4 regions of the Clostridium mucosae genome follow, and region 1 is predicted to be linked to each of the others. Evidence: riboswitches for the same ligand, from Rfam matches in the RefSeq annotation. Region 1 holds a riboswitch; each other region holds the start of a gene.
What was found. Region 1 has a riboswitch for lysine ahead of NSA50_RS03325 (APC family permease). Riboswitches for the same ligand answer to the same signal wherever they lie in the genome.

Region 1 (4,620 bases):
TATCAAAGGGAAAAACTTCAGATGCTATTAAGAAACTCATGGGATTAGCTCCTAAGACTGCAAATATTATTAGAGATGGCAAAGAACTTACTATTCCTATTGAAGAGGTAAAAGTTTCAGATATTGTAATTGTAAAGCCAGGTGAAAAGTTGCCTGTTGATGGAGAAGTTATAGAAGGAAATACATCAATAGATGAATCTATGCTTACAGGAGAAAGTATTCCAGTTGAAAAGAGTGTAGGAAGTAAGGTAATTGGTGCAAGTATTAATAAAACAGGATTTATAAAATATAGAGCTACTAAAGTTGGAGATGATACAGCACTTGCTCAAATAATTAAATTAGTCGAAGATGCTCAAGGAACAAAAGCACCAATAGCAAAACTTGCTGATGTAATAGCAGCTTATTTTGTACCAACAGTAATAGGATTAGCTATTATAGCAGCCTTAGCTTGGTATATATCTGGTGAGTCAGCTGTATTTTCTCTAACTATATTTATAGCAGTTTTAGTTATAGCATGTCCTTGCGCTTTAGGATTAGCAACACCTACGGCAATTATGGTAGGAACAGGGAAAGGTGCTGAAAATGGAGTTCTTATAAAAGGTGGAGAAGCTCTAGAAACTGCATATAAAATAGAAACTATTGTTTTTGATAAAACTGGAACTATAACAGAAGGAAAGCCAAAGGTAACAAATATAATTAGCAAAGATATAAGTGAAACAAATATTTTAGCATTAGCAGCCAGTGCAGAAAAAGGTTCAGAGCATCCATTAGGAGAAGCTATAGTAAGAGCTGCAGAAGAAAAAAATATTATGTTGAAGAAGATTGAAGAATTTAAAGCTATACCAGGTCATGGGATAGAAGTAAAAATAGAAGGCAGTATTATTGCCTTAGGTAATAAGAAGCTAATGACAGAAAGAGGAATAGAATTAGGTGACTTACATGATAAATCTAATAAGTTAGCAGAAGAAGGAAAAACTCCTATGTTTTTAGCTATAGATAATCAAATAAAAGGAATTGTAGCAGTTGCAGATACAGTTAAAGAAAATAGTAAAAAAGCTATAGAAGCTATCCATAATATGGGGATAAAAGTAGCAATGATAACTGGTGATAATGAAAAAACAGCAAGAGCCATTGCAAAAGAAGTAGGAATAGACATTGTCTTAGCAGAAGTGTTACCTGAAGATAAGGCGAGTGAAGTTAAAAAATTACAAAGCGAAAATAAAAAAGTAGCAATGGTTGGAGATGGAATAAATGATGCTCCAGCATTAGTTCAAGCTGATGTAGGAATAGCAATAGGATCAGGAACAGATGTAGCTATAGAATCTGCAGATATTGTATTAATGAAGAGTGATCTAGTAGACGTTATAAAAGCAATTCAGTTGAGTAAAGTGACTATAAATAATATAAAACAAAATTTATTCTGGGCATTTGCATATAACGTGTTAGGAATACCAGTAGCAATGGGAGTACTTCATATTTTCGGAGGTCCATTATTAAATCCTATGATAGCAGCTGGTGCCATGAGCTTAAGTTCTGTATCAGTATTATTAAATGCATTAAGACTTAGAAAATTTAAAGCAAACATTTAGTTTGTGTCGAATGCCCTTGACATATGTTGAAATTTTGATAAAATTAAGATGTAAATTAAATATTTGTAGATAGAGGTTGCAATAATTAATAGTAATATTAATGAGGTAAGCACGATGATTTAATATGAAAGGAATTATTGCCGAAGTTTATAATTTTGCTTAAGGATTTTAAACTGGTTTTGTATAAAATATATGCAAAGCTGTCACAATAATTTGTGGAGAGCTATCTTTGTGTTTGTTTAAAGTTTGCAATAAATACGAGCCCAAAGAGAAATCTTTGGGCTTATTTTTTTAGGAGAAAAGTATGGAAAAGAAGCATATGAAAAAGGAAATTACTTTATTTATGGCTACTATGCTTGTGTGTGGAAATATGATAGGCTCAGGTGTATTTATGTTACCAGCAACATTAGCAGATGTATCTGGCCCACTAGCAACAATGATTGCTTGGATAATAACGACAATTGGATCAATATTGATAGCTATATCCTTTGCTAATTTAGGATCTAAATATCCATCTACAGGTGGAGCTTATCAATATACAAAAGAAGCTTTTGGAGAATTTGCAGGTTTTTTAAGTGCTTGGTTATATTGGAATGGTTCATGGATTGGTAATGCAGCTATAATAGTAGCATTAGCTAGTTATAGTGCAGCAATAATTCCGGCTCTTAACAATCCATTAGCTTCAATAATATATACTAGCTCAATATTATGGATATTTACAATTATAAATATAGTGGGTGTTAAGAAAGCTGGAAAGATACAGTCATTTGTAACAGTATTTAAAATTGTATTTTTTGGATTATTTGTAGTAGTAGCCTTTTTAAATTTTGATAGTGCTAATTTCTTACCATTGATGCCGGATGGGAAAGGTCTTGAATCAGTTCCTCTTGCTGCCACTTCTACTTTGTGGGCTTTTGTTGGATTAGAAAGTGCAACTGTAACTGCAGGTGAAATTAGTAATCCAGAAAAGAATGTAAGGAAAAGTACAATTTATGGAATGATAATTTCAGCAATAATATATATTTTAATAAGTGTAGCTAGTATGGGAGCAATGCCTAATGGAGAGCTATCTACAAGTTCTGCACCTCTTACTGATATATTAACTAAGATTTTAGGTTCTGCAATAGGAAAACCTCTAGCGATATCAGTAGTTATATGTATTTTAGGTACAACTATTGGTTGGTTATTATCAACTGCAAGAGTTGCCTATGCTGCAGGAGAAGATGGCGTATTTCCTAAGGGATTGGGGAAACTACATCCTAAATATTCAACACCTTCAAATGCTTTAATAATAGGCTCAGTACTTGTAAATATATTACTTATAATGAATTATCAAAAAAGTATGGTTTCAGCATTTACTTTTATAACTATACTTGCTACATTAGCATTTTTGCCAGTATATCTTTTAACTGCATGTGCAGAAATTATGCTTATGTTTAAAGGTGAAAAAGATATAACGTTAAAAATTTTCTTGAAGAAATCTTTTGTTCCTTTATTAGCATTTATATATACAATGTGGACTATATATGGTTCAGGAGCTGAAATAGTAATGTGGGGATTTATACTTATGTTACTTGGGGTTCCATTTTACATATACAATCATCATAAAAATAAAAAAACATTATAAACAAAACTAAAAATAGTAAAAATAAGCTTATTCTTATAAAAAATAAGGATAAGCTTTATTTTTATCTTCAAAAAATTTTGCTACTGTAAAAAAAATAATTATATGTTAGAATTAATAAGATATAAAAGTTTACATAAAGGTGATGGGAGGTAAATATGAGCAAAATAGATGAGATTTATAATGCTTTAAAAGAGTTAGAAGTAAAAAATAATCAAGGAGTAACAGCAAGTGAACTTAGTATTTTTATGAAGTTAGACAGGGCTAATGTAAGTAGATATTTAAATCAGCTTTATAAAGATGGAGTTCTTAACAAAATAGAAGGCCATCCAGTTAAGTACAGCTGCGTTACTAAAAATGAAGATAAAAAGTCAAAAGAAATTAAGAAAGCTTATAAAGAGATAAAGCGAAATACTCTTGATACATTAGTTGGGGCTAAATTAAGTTTACAAATGCCAATTCAACAAGCAAAAGCTGCAATATTATATCCTCCGAGAGGATTGCACACTTTAATTTTAGGTGAAACTGGTGTCGGTAAATCTATGTTTGCAGAAGCTATGTATAACTTTGCAATAGAGTCAAAGGTTATAGGAGAAGAAGCACCTTTTGTTAGATTCAATTGTGCAGATTATGCAGATAACCCACAACTAGTTATGGCTCAAATATTTGGAGTAAAGAAGGGTGCTTATACAGGTGCTGATTCTGATAGAGATGGCCTGCTAAAAAAGGCTCATGGTGGAATATTATTTTTAGATGAAATTCATAGGTTATCTCCACAAGGTCAGGAAATGTTATTTACATATATAGATAAAGGACATTTCAGAGTGCTAGGAGATACTGAAAAACTTGTTAATGTGGAAGCACAAATTATTGCAGCAACCACAGAAGATCCTCAATCATTCTTACTTAAAACTTTTAGCAGAAGAATACCAATGGTGATAACCTTGCCATCATTAAAGGAGAAGAATATAAAAGAAAGATATTATTTGCTTAGAGAGTTTATAGAAAATGAATCTCAAAGAGTTTCAAAGAGTATTTATTTTAATAAAAATGCATTAATATCATTTTTATTATATGATTGTCCTAATAATATAGGTCAATTAAAAAGTGATCTTCAACTTTCTTGTGCAAGAGCATTTTTAAAATATAAAGCTAAAAATAAGGACTATATATTAGTTGATCAGGAAGATTTACATCAGAGAGTAAAAATGGGCCTTATGAAGTTACAAGAGTATAGAGATGAAGTTGATGAGATATTAAACAATATGGGAGATGTTCTTAAATTTTCATATAGAGATAAAATTGCATTAATAGAAGATAGCCAAAACTTAGAAGAATTTAAAGAAAGAGCTATGTTTTATGACAGAATTGAACAAAAAATAGAAGAGTTAAAAAATGATGGAATAG
Region 2 (4,620 bases), on a different contig from region 1:
GGATGGAGATTTATCCTTATTTAATGGAGTTGAATCAATATCTCATAAAGGAAATGAAGTATTCAGACTTTATTTCCATGGTGGAAACCTTAAATAAATATTTCCAACTTAGAATGAAGCTCTACAAATAAACATCTTGTAGAGCTTCATTTACTATATATGGTATTTCAAATCTTTAATATAACTAGACTATAATACTAGTTAATTATTATTCCAAGTTAATTTATCATTTTTTACTTTACTTCTTCAACCTTCTTACCTAATATTTGTACTCCTAAGAACACTGCTATTATTGATATCGGGAGAACTACATACCACTGTAATCCAAAACCTGCTGGTATATATCCAAATATAATTGTTATGGATGCTATAAATAAAGCATACCACATTTGAGTATTTACGTGTGCTATATGATTGCATCCAGCTCCCATTGATGAAAGAATAGTAGTATCTGATATCGGTGAACAATGATCACCAAAAATAGCTCCTGTTAATACTGCACTTGTACTAACAATTACATAACTCATATCAGGATTCATCGAATATGACAATGGTATTGCAAGCGGCATCAATATTCCCATAGTTCCATAAGCAGTTCCTGTTGCAAATGAAATAATTGCACCTAGTATAAATATAAGGCTTGGTAATAAGAAATTAGGTAATGATCCTGAAAGTAATGAAACAAGATATTTTGCTGTTCCTAAATCTTTTATTACAGAACTAAGTGACCACGCTAATAATAATATTACTCCTGTTATTAATAAAGGTTTCATACCGTCTATCCATGTATCTATAGCTTCTGAAATTGTAAATATTTTTTTAGCTACTCCCATTATTATAGATACTATACTTGCTACTAATGCTGATTGGAATAACGCAACAGATGCATCTGATGCACTAAAAGCTTCTTGTATAGCTTTAAATGATAATGGTGAATTAGTAATTATTTGTTGAAGTGAAACGTCATCTCCCCCCATTATTGCAGAGTAACCACTAAAATAGAAACAAAGTAATGCCGTCACAACTAGTACACCGATTGGAATTATGGCATTCCATATACTTAGCTTTATCCCTTCTTTTGGTTCAAGTTCAGCATGATCCATATTGGACTCTACTGCAACTTCTTCATCTTTAGAATTTAATCCCCTTCTCCTTGCTTCTATTTCTGCCTTATACATAGGTCCAAACTCTTTTAATAATATTGAAGTAATAAATACAAAAAATAGTATCAGTATATTATAAAATCTATAAGGTATAGTTTGTAAGAAAATCCCAAAAGCATCAACTTCTTGACCTATACCATTAATAAAGGCATCATTTATTAAACCAACCTCTAATCCTATCCATGTCGATACAATGGCTAATCCAGCTATTGGTGCTGCTGTTGCATCTATAATAAATGCTAATCTTTCTCTTGATATCTTCATTTTATCTGATACTGGTTTCATGATAGGTCCAACTATTAATGAATTAGCATAGTCATCAAAAAACACAGCTAATCCTAATAAAAGAGTAACTACTTGAGTGCTTTTGGCAGTTTTAGCTTTTCTTGCTAGTACTTCTGCAACAGCCTTAGCGCCCCCCATCTTAGCAACTAAATGTATAACTCCTCCTATAACTAATACCTGAAGAATTATACCAGCATTCCAAGGATCAGCTAATGAGTTTAAAACTCTAGATACAAAATCCAAAAACGAATTTATAATAGCATTAAAAAGTGAATTGTCCACTAGTTGTACTAAGAAAGTTCCTGATAATGTTCCAATAAATAAAGATATAATTACATTCTTCGTTAAAAAAGCTAATACTATTGCAATAACAGGTGGTATTAAAGTTAATAACCCATAATGATTTGCATTAGATGTAGCTATATCTACCTCTTCTGCAAAGACTATTGATGTTGATAGTAATATCATCATAATAGTCAATAATGCTACTTTTAAACTTTTTTTATTATTCATATTTAATCCCCCTTAATGTAATTTTGTAAATAATTAAAGGGCAGAAATTAAAAAGAGCCTTGAGTTTTCACTCAAGGCTCTAAATATACTTTAAACTATAATAGAAAAAGTAAAATTCCTCAAGCGATAGCTCACCACAAAGCAAGTTTGTGACAGTGTTACATATATTTTATGCAACCCCAGCCATATGATTTTAAAGCATCAATCATACGCTTCGGCGATAATTCCTTTCCTATTAAATCACTGTGCTTACCTCGTTAATAGTACTCTTAAGTATCGCTCCTCTACCCTTGTCGTTATTCACATTTAATTTATACCTATATTATACAGATATTAACTTGTCAAATCAACTATAACGTAAATATTAATTTCTAATAATCTTATTTATCCGCCATAAATTCTTCTATTTCCTCTACTGTTTTAATCATTTCTTTTGTTAATACTTCATTTCCTTCTTCGGTAATTAAAACATCATCTTCTATTCTAATTCCAATTCCTTCATTCTCGATATATATTCCAGGCTCAACAGTATATATCATTCCAGGCTCAAATGTAACATCTCTATTTTCTAATTCTATATCATGTGTATCCATTCCTAAACTATGTCCTATACTATGGTAATAGAATTTTGAAACATCATCTTTTTCTGTCATTAATCCAAGAGAAATACATTCTTCTGAAATCCAATCCTTTGCCTTTTTATTTAAATCAAGAAATTTAACTCCTGGCTTCATTTCCTTAATAACTTTTTCATTCACTCTAAGAACAGCATTATAAACCTCTTTCTGCCTTTCAGTAAATTTACCATTAATAGGGAAGGTTCTTGATATATCACCATTATAGTATTTATATTGAGCACCTAAATCAAATAATATTAAGTCTCCATCATTTAATTTTGAATCATTCGTTACATAATGTAGTACTGTAGCATTTTTACCTGCTGCTGCAATAGTTTTAAAAGCAAAATCTTTTACTCCATTTTTCTTGCATATAAAATCAAAATATGCTTCTAGTTCATATTCCTTAATACCAGGCTTGGAATTTTTCATTAACTCTTTTACGCCTTCTATTGTAATTTCTATTGCTTTTCTTATTGTATTAACTTCTTCCTCAGTCTTAATAAGTCTTAAATCCCCTATAATTTTAAAAGCATTCTTAATATTTATATTATAATATTTATTGTTAACTTCATTCGCATATTTATATGACGCATTACCTTTTTCTAGATCAAGATATATATTTAATTCTTTTTTATTAAGAACTAATTTTTCTATAAAATTATCAAACTCCCCAAGGTATTTAATATCCTCTATTCCACAAATTTCAGGAACCTCTTCTTTTCTAATAGTTTTTCCTTCCCACTTTTCTGCAATAGGATCAACTTCTTTTATAAATAAATATTCATTGACCTTACCATTAATCTTAGATAAAACTAAAATATGATTTTCTTCATCAACTCCAGTTAAGTAATAAAAATTTCTATTTGGCGTAAAATGATAATTTTCATCAGCAGTTTTCTTTGGTGCATTTCCTGCAAATAAAATTAGTAAAGAATTATCTTCAATACATTCTAACACCTTAGCTCTATTATTCTTATAGAATTCCTTATTCATAAATTCACTCCCTCTTTTTTACTCCATAGCTAATACCTTAACACTAACAACATTAGGTAATGCTCTTAAAGTATTAACTAAGTGTTTTAAATCTTTTTTCATATTAGATATATCTAATGTTATAGTTACATTTGCAGCCATATTTATAGGTATATCTTGATTTATCGTTAATATATTTCCCTTATTAAAAGCAATACAATCTAAAACCTTAGATAAAGTTCCAGTTTCGTGAGATAGTAGTACAACTAAGGTTATCTTTTTACTATTTATCCCCTCTGACATAGGAAAAACATAATCCTTATATTTATAAAATGTACTTCTGCTTATTCCTGTTTGTTTTACAGCTTCACTTATATCTTTTGCCTTTCCCGTAAAAAGACTTTCTTTAACGTCTAAAACCTTTTTAAAAACTTCCGGCAACACTTTACTACTAATAATATAAAACTTTTCTGAAGCCATAACATCACCTGCCCCTATATGAAAATTAAATAAGCTATATAATTAATAATTATATAGCTTATTTAAAAGAAAATACATATTATTCGTAATGTTTATTTTTTTCATTGTATTTATATATGAATGTATTTATATATGAATCTTATTTGATTTCTTAACTCTTCCTATAAAAATTTTTATAAGTGAAATCAAAATAGATATAACTCCCCCTAAAGCAAAGCAAAGTTGTATGTTTCCAACAAATAGACCAACTAATACTCCTAATCCTACTCCATACGCTAAAAATATAGCTAAAATTTTTATTTCTTCATCTGACAAAAATAATCTGTCATTCCACTCCATCTCTTAAACACTTCCCTCCTTTATTTATATAATTTATTATAGAATATTTTGCTTATTAACTAGTTACAAAATTATTACGTATTATTTAAAAGTTATTAATTATTCTGTACACCTTTTTCTATTTATAATAAAAGTCTACTTACTAGAAAAACTGCAGTTATTATTGCAGTTATATCGGCTAATACTGCCGCCCACAATGTATGTCTAATTTTTTTAATTTGCACAGCACCAAAATAAACTGTTATTGT
Region 3 (4,620 bases), on a different contig from region 1:
GATGCTCCTACAGAGAGAGGTGCAAGGCATATATCAGAGCTAATAGAAGCAAAAAAACAAGGATTTGGAGCAGGAATTTTATTTTTAATTCAATTAGATAATGTTAATACTTTTTCGCCTAACGATATAACTGATTTGGAATTTGGAAATGCATTAAGATTAGCAAAAGAAAATAATGTTGATATAATGGCATATAACTGTAAGGTTGAAAAAGATGGAATTGAAATATATAAAAAAGTTGATATAATATTATAATTACTATATAAGATATAAGATATAAGATATAAGTTTAAAGAAAGATTATATATTTAACTCAAATATATAAATAATAGATTATATATTTGAGTTGTTATTTAGAAAAATAGTTATTTAGTTAAATAAGAGGTGTATTATGAAGTACAAATTTTGTCCTTTATGCGGTAGAGGATTAGAAGAAAAGTATAGTTGGGATGAAGGCGGTGTACCGTATTGTTCTCATGACGATGTGATGTTTTTTGATACTCCAAAGCCATGTATAATGGTGGCAATAATTAAGAATGATGAAATATTATTATTGAAGCAAAGTTATATATACAAAAATTCTAAGGTATTGTTAACGGGATATGTAGATAATAATGAAACAGCAGAAGAAGCAGTTTATAGGGAAGTAAAAGAAGAGGCTGGAATTGATATAAATAATATTACATATATGGGTTCTGATTATGTAAAAGATAAGGAAATTTTAATGATAACATTCATGGCAGATTTTGTTTCAGGTGAAATTAATAAATCCGATGAAGTAGAAGGTATGGGTTGGAGTAAGCTAGCAGATGCATTAGAGGAAATGAAAGAGGATATAATTGGTACAAGGGTTGTAAAAAAGGTCTTGGAGATAAGAGAAGCTAAAAGTATATAAATGATTATATAAATAGTAGAGCCTTTGGAATAGCTGTAGAAGGAAATTAAAGCAAATCGAGGCGTTTAAAAAACAGTAAATAGATTTATGTATAAATCTATTTACTGTTTTTTAATTACATAATGCTTAATAATCAGATTCATATATTTTAACAGATAAAGTTCTATCATTATAATTTATTTCAGCCTTATTTATCATAATTCCAACTAAAGAAAGCTCTCCATATAATTCACATTCTCCATCTAAGCTATAATACAGAAAAGTTTCTTTTTTATATTTTGAATAAATATAAACATTTTTCAAAATTATTATTTATGTTAAAAATTAAAATAAATATATTGATAAAAATGAATTAATCTAATAAAATTATTTAGTTATATGTATCTTAATATATATTTGAGGTAGTATAATATAATTATAGCTTAAAAAAATTAGAGTTAAATATAAAATAGGAGGAGTTTGGTATGGATGGGAAGAAAATTAAACAAGTACCAGAGATAAAAGGATTATTAAGAAGTCATGTTATAGAAGTACCTTCTTGTATAAGAGATTGTAGTGGAATAAAAATATTTGGAAAAAGAATAAAGTCATTATTATTTACTACAGATGTTGCCATAATAAGAAATACCAATGCTGATGCTATAATAGCAGTATATCCCTTTACTCCTCAACCACTTATAACACAAGCCTTAGTTATGGCAGCAGATGTACCTGTATTTTGTGGCGTAGGTGGCGGAATAACTCAAGGGAAAAGAGTAGTTAATTTGGCTTTAGATGCAGAATTTAAAGGTGCAATGGGAGTAGTTGTAAATGCTCCTACAGCAAATGAAATTATAGAAAAAATACGAGAAACTATAGATATTCCTGTAATTGTAACTGTAGTTTCTGAATGTGAAAATGTTGCTGAAAGGATTGGATCTGGGGCAACAATATTAAATGTTTCTGGAGGTAAGAATACACCTAACATTGTGAGGAAAATAAGAGAGCAATTTCCTACATTCCCGATAATTGCAACTGGTGGACCGACAGAAGAAACTATAATGAGAACTATAGAGGCTGGGGCAAATGCAATAACATATACTCCACCACCATCTGGCGATGTGATGGGAAGCCTAATGGATAAATATAGAGATCAAAATTAAAATTAATAATTTATAAATTCATAAAGTTGTAGAATAATATAACAAAAGATGTATAATAATATATATGGCTAATTATCAGGGTAGAGGTGCTGTTATTAATAGTATTTATAATGAGCTTTGCAAAGTGATGATTTATAAAGAAAGGATTAATAGCCGAAGAAATAGATTATTGCAAGAATCTATTTTTGGTTGTACATATAACATGTGTGCAACTGTCACGAAAGTGGAGAGCTACAGGCAATAATTATAAATTATTAATTTTATTATTATATGCTAAATATTTTATAGCTTTAATTTCACTTAAGGAAATCTGCCACTATGGATAACCATAGTGGTTTTATTTTATAATTAATGAAAGTATATTTGGAGGAGATTATATGAGATTATTTGGGGCAAGCAAAATAGAAGAAAATGATTTAGTAATTGGGGGCGTAAAGGCAAGGGATTTAGTAAAAGATTATGGAACACCGTTGTATGTAATGGATGAACAACTTTTAATAGATAATTGTAGGGATTATATAAAATATTTTAAGGTTAATTCTGAGAATAATAGAGTAGCTTTTGCAGGAAAATCATTTTTGACATTAGAAATGTGCAGGCTTATAGATCAAGAAGGGCTTTATTTAGACGTTGTTTCTGGGGGTGAACTATATACAGCATATAGGGCTAACTTTCCTATGGAGAAGATATATTTTCATGGGAACAATAAGACTTTAGAAGAAATAGAGCTTGGAATTAAATTGGGAGTAGGAAGGTTTATAGTAGATAATCTATGGGAAATGGCAAAGATAAATGAAATATCCGAAAGGTATAATAAGATTCAAAAGATTTATTTAAGACTTACACCAGGAATAGAAGCTCATACTCATGACTATATTAAAACTGGACAGATAGATTCAAAGTTTGGATTTGCACCAGTAGGTAATATAATAATGGATGCTGTAAAGAAAGCTTTAGAATTACAAAATATAGAATTAGTAGGGCTTCATTGTCATATAGGATCACAAATTTTTGAGACTGAGCCATTTGGTGATGCATCAGAAGTGATGATAAATTTTATAAATACTATAAGACAAGAAACAGGTTATATGATTGAAGAATTAGATTTAGGTGGAGGATTTGGAATTTATTATTCAGAAGGCGATAAGCCAAAAGAAACAAAAGAATATTGTGATACTATATTAAATAGAGTTAATGAAGTGTGCAGTAAATTATCACTTAAAAAACCTATTTTGACAATAGAACCAGGAAGATCAATTGTAGCTAATGCAGGAACAACTTTATATAATATAGGATCAATTAAGGAAATACCAGGAGTAAGGAAATATTTAGCCGTAGATGGTGGCATGACAGATAATATAAGACCTGCTTTATATGAAGCAAAATATGAGGCTATAGTAGCTAATAAAGCAAGTGAAAGTATGGAGGATAAAGTTACGGTAGCTGGTAAGTGTTGTGAATCTGGAGATATTTTATTACAAGATATAAACCTTCAAGAAGCAGAAAGTGGAGATATACTTGCAGTTCTATCAACTGGAGCATATGGATTTTCTATGGCTAGTGGATATAATAAAAATTTAAGACCAGCAGTTGTATTTGTAAGAAATGGTGAAGCAAAAGTTGTATGTAAAAGACAAAATTATGAAGAATTATTAATTAATGAAGTATAATATTAGTATAAATAATAGGGTAAATGAAAATCATTTACCCTATTTTTAATAATATATATTCTATTTAAATTTTCAACAAATATGATATACTAGAATATAAGCTAAAAAAGAGAGGTGAGTAATAACAGGAGCATTATGGAGAAAAAGGAATATATAGTTGATAGAATTGAGAGCGATTATGTTGTGTTAGAGATAGAATATGATAATTTAATTAATGTCAAAAAAAGTGATATAATAGGAAGTGTAAAAGAAGGGGATATTTTAATTAAAAAAGATAACTTCTATTTTATAGATGAAAAAGCTACTAAATTAAGACGTGAAAGTATTAATACTATGATGAAAGGATTATGGGAAGAATGAGTGAGAGTAATAATATAAATGAAGGAATTGATATAGAAGAAGGTAAGAAAGATAGTGATTCTAAAAAAAATTTTATTAGTGAATGGGGAATTCCAATAGTTTCAGCTATAATATTAGCCTTTCTTATAAATAAATTTCTATTATTTAAAGTTTTAATTCCATCAGAATCAATGGTACCTACATTGAATGTTGGAGATAGACTTTTTGTTACACGAGTATATAATTTAGAAAAGCTTAAACGAGGGGATATTATAGTATTCAACTCAGAAGAGCTTCAAGAGTCATTAATAAAAAGGTTAATAGGATTACCAGGAGATAAAATAAAAATAGAAAATGGTAAGGTATTTGTAAATGGAGAAGAGTTACAAGAAGATTATATAGGTGCTGAAGACAATTTTAATGGAGAGTATGAAGTACCCGAAGGAAAATACTTCTTCTTAGGAGATAACAGACTTTGGTCAAAAGACTCTAGGTACTGGATTAATCCATATATTGATGGAGAAGATATAAGTGGCAAAGCTCAAATAAAAGTGTATCCTTTTGATCAAATTGG
Region 4 (4,620 bases), on a different contig from region 1:
TGCTAATACTACATTTATTTTTGTTATAGCTATTACAGTAATTTCTTTAATTATGTCATTATTTATAAAGAATAAAAAGAAGAGTAGAACACTTACTAAAAAGGGTAATATAGATCAGGAATTAACAGTAGAACTCTAAGTTAAAAAACAGTTTAATTAATTTAATGTATAAAAGTATACTTAAAAAGCATCTCTAACGAGATGCTTTTTATAAATCATAATTTTTGAACATTTACAGCCATGGGACCTTTTTCATTTTCTTTAATATCAAAGATTACATTCTCGCCTTCATGTAAAGACTTTTCAGAACCTTTTTCTTTGATTTGAGAATGATGCACAAACACATCATCACCTTGATTGCATGATATAAAGCCATAACCTCTTTCGTAATCAAACCATTTAACTACTCCTGTTATTTCTGCCATGATTTTTCCTCCTTACTTGAGCTATCATTAAATAGTATTTGTCAAAATTTATATTTTAACACTTTGATAAATAAGGAATTTAAATATAGTATAGCTCGATTTGTAAGTATTGTCGTTGCATTTAAGTAAGGTTATGATAAACTTTTTTAATTATCTAGTAAATAGTTAATTTTATATAGATATTTTATTGACACAACTTTATTTTGAATATATAATTAAGCCAATCTAAAATATGAGGTGATTATATAAAATGTTAATTTAGTCTTATTCAATAAGTTAAAATCAATACAAATAAAATGGTGAGCATCTTCTGAATAAAAGGTGTGAGTTTTAGTGTTGTATAAAACTGCTAATTTAGTTTGGATGGGATTAAAAAGCATTATATTACCTTATATAAAGTACAGATTATACTTATAAGCTTGTATAACAATACTGTATTTAATATGATATTATGTGGTAATGGTATGCCCCTCCAAATTGATAGTTTGGAAGGGCTTTTTGTTTAATTTAAACATGAAGAGGTGATAAATATGACGATTACAAGTATACAAAATGATTGGAAGAAAAATTCAATACTTTTTCTAACAAGCCAAACTATATCTTTATTTGGTTCAATGCTTGTTCAATACGCTATTACTTGGTATATTACTTTAACAACACAATCAGGAGATATGATGACAATATCTATTATATGCGGATTTTTACCTTCCTTTTTTATTTCTCCATTTGCAGGAGTATGGGCTGATAGATACAATCGAAAAATGTTAATAGTTATATCAGATTCTTTGATAGCAATATCTACATTAATTTTAGCTATAATATTTCTTCTAGGTTATGATGCTCCTTGGATGTTATTTTAGTTTTAGCTATAAGATCATTAGGAACAGGAGTTCAAACACCGGCAGTTGGATCCTTTATACCACAAATTGTACCAGAAAATAAGCTTAGTAAAATAAATGGAATAAATAGTAGTATACAATCATTAACAATGCTAATATGTCCTATGCTTAGTGGAGCATTATTGAGTATAGCTACAATTGAAACAATATTCTTTATAGATGTTATAACTGCAATGATAGCTGTTTTTACATTGTTAATTTTCCTTAAGGTGAAAGCTCATTCTAAAGCTTTGGAAGCGCAGCATAATAGCTATTTTGATGATATGAAAGCAGGTGTTAAATACATTAAGAACCATAGCTATGTAAAAAAGTTCTTCTTATTTTGTACTATTTTCTTTATTTTAGCAGCACCAATTTCTTTTTTAACGCCATTACAAGTAACTCGTAGTTTTGGAAATGATATTTGGAGACTAACAGCTATAGAAATTACATTCTCAGTAGGAATGATGGTTGGTGGCATAATTATGGCATCTTGGGGAGGATTCAAGAATAGAGTATATACTATGATTTTATCCACTGGTATTATAGGACTTGGTACATTTCTTTTAGGTGTTATTCCAATATTTTGGCTATATTTAGCTATTATGGCTATTGTGGGAGTGGCTATGCCTATTTTTAATACGCCATCAACAGTTTTATTACAAGAAAAGGTAGAACCGGATTTTCAAGGAAGAGTTTTTGGAGTATTTGGAATGATTTCAAGTATTATGATGCCAGCTGGTATGATTATATTTGGGCCTTTAGCAGATGTTATAAAAATAGAATGCTTACTTATAATCACAGGAATATTCTTGTTTGTTCAAAGTGTTTTTATGTTTAAAGATACTGTGTTAATAGAAGCTGGAGAAAGATTAAATTAAACAATTTAATTAGATAACAATAATATATTTATAAGAAAGTTAAGTTGTTTAAAAGTAAAAAATGCTCTATAGAATAGACTGTAGAAAAGTCTGTTCTGTAGAGTATTATTTTTTATCAAAACAATAGTAGGCTTAATAGTAGGCTTTGGCGAGAACGCCTATTAAAGTGTAGTGGGATTTTATGCCTCATTAAAAAAAATATGATTTTGCATAAAAATCAGAGGAAACTGTAGAATTATAACTAGTCCTCTGGAGATAGAGATTTTGTATCGTGTCATTTATAGTAATTTTTATAATATTTAGAAAAATTGCGAAGTATATATTGACAGCTAAAACAAAAAGGTATAGACTATAAATAATTTAATAAATGCCTCACTTTTATATGTGAGGTAGAGGCGCAAAATTTAACAGTCTTTAGTGGAGCTTGAGAATGCTATGAAACTATGGAGAAGGAAATTTTGCCGAAGCTTGTAATATTTCTCGATATTGCTTGCTGGGTCTGCAGTTAAGAACTGCAGGACTGTCTTAATAAACGTCCCGGTTTATTAAGTTGTGCTATCTCAAATGGGAAAGATGAGGATTAGGTTATCTGTAAGATTAAACCTGAGCTTTGCTCAGTTATTTTTTTATAGAATCTTATCTGAATATTTAAGATAGCACCAACCCAAGAATTTAGGGTTGGTTTTTTTATTATAAAAAAAAGGAGAGGATTTACTATGAAGAAAAAACTATCATTATTAATTTCACTATCATTAGTAGCAATGCTAATACTAACAGGTTGTGGCTCAGGAAAGTCAGAAAAAAATGAAAATGTATTTAGGGTAGGTATGGAGGCTGGATATCCACCATTTAACTGGACACAAATGGATGATTCAAATGGAGCAGTGAAAATAGAAGGAAGTTCAGAGTATGCAGGTGGATATGATGTTGAAATTGCAAAGAAAATAGCAGAAGGATTAGGTAAAGAGTTAGTAATTGTTAAAACTGAATGGGACGGGCTAGTACCTGCATTAACTTCAGGGAAAATAGATGCAATAATAGCAGGTATGTCTCCTACAGCAGAACGTAGAGAAACTATTGATTTTTCAAATAATTATTATCAATCACAATTAGTTCTAGTTGTTAAGAATGGTGGGCAGTATGAAAATGCTAAAACTTTAGCAGATTTTAATGGAGCAAAGGTTACAGCTCAATTAAATACATTCCATTATTCAGTAATAGATCAAATTAAAGGTGTAAAAAAACAAGAAGCTATGGATAATTTTCCAGCTATGAGAGTGGCTCTTGAATCAGGTGTTATTGATGCATATGTATCTGAAAAGCCAGAGGCTGTAAGTGCTCAATCAGCAAATAGAAACTTTAAAATGATTGAACTTCAAGATGGTTTTGTCACTAATCCAGAGGATACACAAACAGCAGTAGGTATCAAAAAGAACAGTGATTTAACACAAAAAGTAAATGAAATTTTATCAGGAATATCAGAAGAAGAGCAAGTAAATATAATGGGGGATGCTGTTAAAAATCAACCAGCAGCTCAATAAATTTTATAGAATGGGTTATTATATTTTATAACCCATCCTAAACTTATAACTTGCTTTTATTTTAGGAGGATTGAAATGAGTATTGAATGGATAATAAAAATACTTCAAGATAATTTACCAATGTTCTTACGAGGGGCAGGTATGACACTTTTAATTTCTATAATAGGAACCTTAATAGGAACTTTAATAGGTCTACTTGTTGGTGTTATAAGAACAATTCCTATTCCAGAGAGAGGTATAAAAAAAGTATTTCTTAAAATCATAAATATAATTCTTTCTATTTATATAGAATTCTTTAGAGGAACGCCTATGATTGTACAAGCTATGGTAATTTATTATGGGTCTGCACAATTTTTAGGAATAGATATAAATAAAATAGTAGCAGCATTATTTATAGTATCTATTAATACAGGTGCATATATGTCAGAAATAGTAAGAGGTGGTATAGTATCAATAGATAAGGGACAATTTGAAGCAGCTCAAGCTATTGGAATGACTCATTCTCAAACGATGATTAATGTAGTATTACCACAAGTAATTCGTAATATTTTACCAGCAACAGGAAATGAATTTGTAATTAATATAAAAGATACATCAGTTCTTAATGTAATTTCTGTTTCTGAGTTATTTTTCCAAACTAAATCAATTGCGGGAAATAATTTTAGATATTTTGAATCTTTCTTTGTTGCAGGTTTTATTTATTTCATAATGACTTATACAGTAACTAGAATATTAAGAGCAATAGAAAGAAAGTTAGATGGACCAGATAATTACATTATGGCAGGAAATCAAATGCAAGTAGAAAGACCTGAAGATATGTTACGTAAATCAAAAGGTAATGTAGTGGGATAATGGAGGAGACGTTATGGATAAAGTAATTGATATAAAACATTTG

Region 2: linked by a shared signal. The riboswitch ahead of NSA50_RS08095 (Na+/H+ antiporter NhaC family protein) and the one ahead of NSA50_RS03325 (APC family permease) in region 1 are both predicted to bind lysine.
Region 3: linked by a shared signal. The riboswitch ahead of lysA (diaminopimelate decarboxylase) and the one ahead of NSA50_RS03325 (APC family permease) in region 1 are both predicted to bind lysine.
Region 4: linked by a shared signal. The riboswitch ahead of NSA50_RS19165 (transporter substrate-binding domain-containing protein) and the one ahead of NSA50_RS03325 (APC family permease) in region 1 are both predicted to bind lysine.

What each region holds. Positions count from the first base shown of each region.
Region 1 is NZ_JANKAF010000002.1:6,411-11,030, reverse strand. It holds gene NSA50_RS03330 (heavy metal translocating P-type ATPase) at 1-1,589, shown strand, start outside; lysine riboswitch at 1,652-1,823, shown strand; gene NSA50_RS03325 (APC family permease) at 1,894-3,216, shown strand; gene NSA50_RS03320 (sigma 54-interacting transcriptional regulator) at 3,372-4,620, shown strand, end outside.
Region 2 is NZ_JANKAF010000005.1:106,059-110,678, reverse strand. It holds gene NSA50_RS08100 (DUF5680 domain-containing protein) at 1-97, shown strand, start outside; gene NSA50_RS08095 (Na+/H+ antiporter NhaC family protein) at 234-1,961, opposite strand; lysine riboswitch at 2,081-2,256, opposite strand; gene NSA50_RS08090 (aminopeptidase P family protein) at 2,342-3,574, opposite strand; gene NSA50_RS08085 (ACT domain-containing protein) at 3,593-4,033, opposite strand; gene NSA50_RS08080 (hypothetical protein) at 4,160-4,372, opposite strand; gene NSA50_RS08075 (nucleoside recognition domain-containing protein) at 4,495-4,620, opposite strand, start outside.
Region 3 is NZ_JANKAF010000022.1:19,612-24,231, reverse strand. It holds gene sfsA (DNA/RNA nuclease SfsA) at 1-255, shown strand, start outside; gene NSA50_RS17315 (NAD(+) diphosphatase) at 392-895, shown strand; gene NSA50_RS17310 (hypothetical protein) at 1,022-1,198, opposite strand; gene NSA50_RS17305 (beta/alpha barrel domain-containing protein) at 1,360-2,037, shown strand; lysine riboswitch at 2,111-2,279, shown strand; gene lysA (diaminopimelate decarboxylase) at 2,415-3,707, shown strand; gene NSA50_RS17295 (DUF3006 domain-containing protein) at 3,843-4,067, shown strand; gene lepB (signal peptidase I) at 4,064-4,620, shown strand, end outside.
Region 4 is NZ_JANKAF010000038.1:843-5,462, reverse strand. It holds gene NSA50_RS19180 (DHA2 family efflux MFS transporter permease subunit) at 1-139, shown strand, start outside; gene NSA50_RS19175 (cold-shock protein) at 216-425, opposite strand; partial or broken gene NSA50_RS19170 (MFS transporter) at 956-2,184, shown strand; lysine riboswitch at 2,567-2,750, shown strand; gene NSA50_RS19165 (transporter substrate-binding domain-containing protein) at 2,901-3,725, shown strand; gene NSA50_RS19160 (amino acid ABC transporter permease) at 3,801-4,577, shown strand; gene NSA50_RS19155 (amino acid ABC transporter ATP-binding protein) at 4,591-4,620, shown strand, end outside.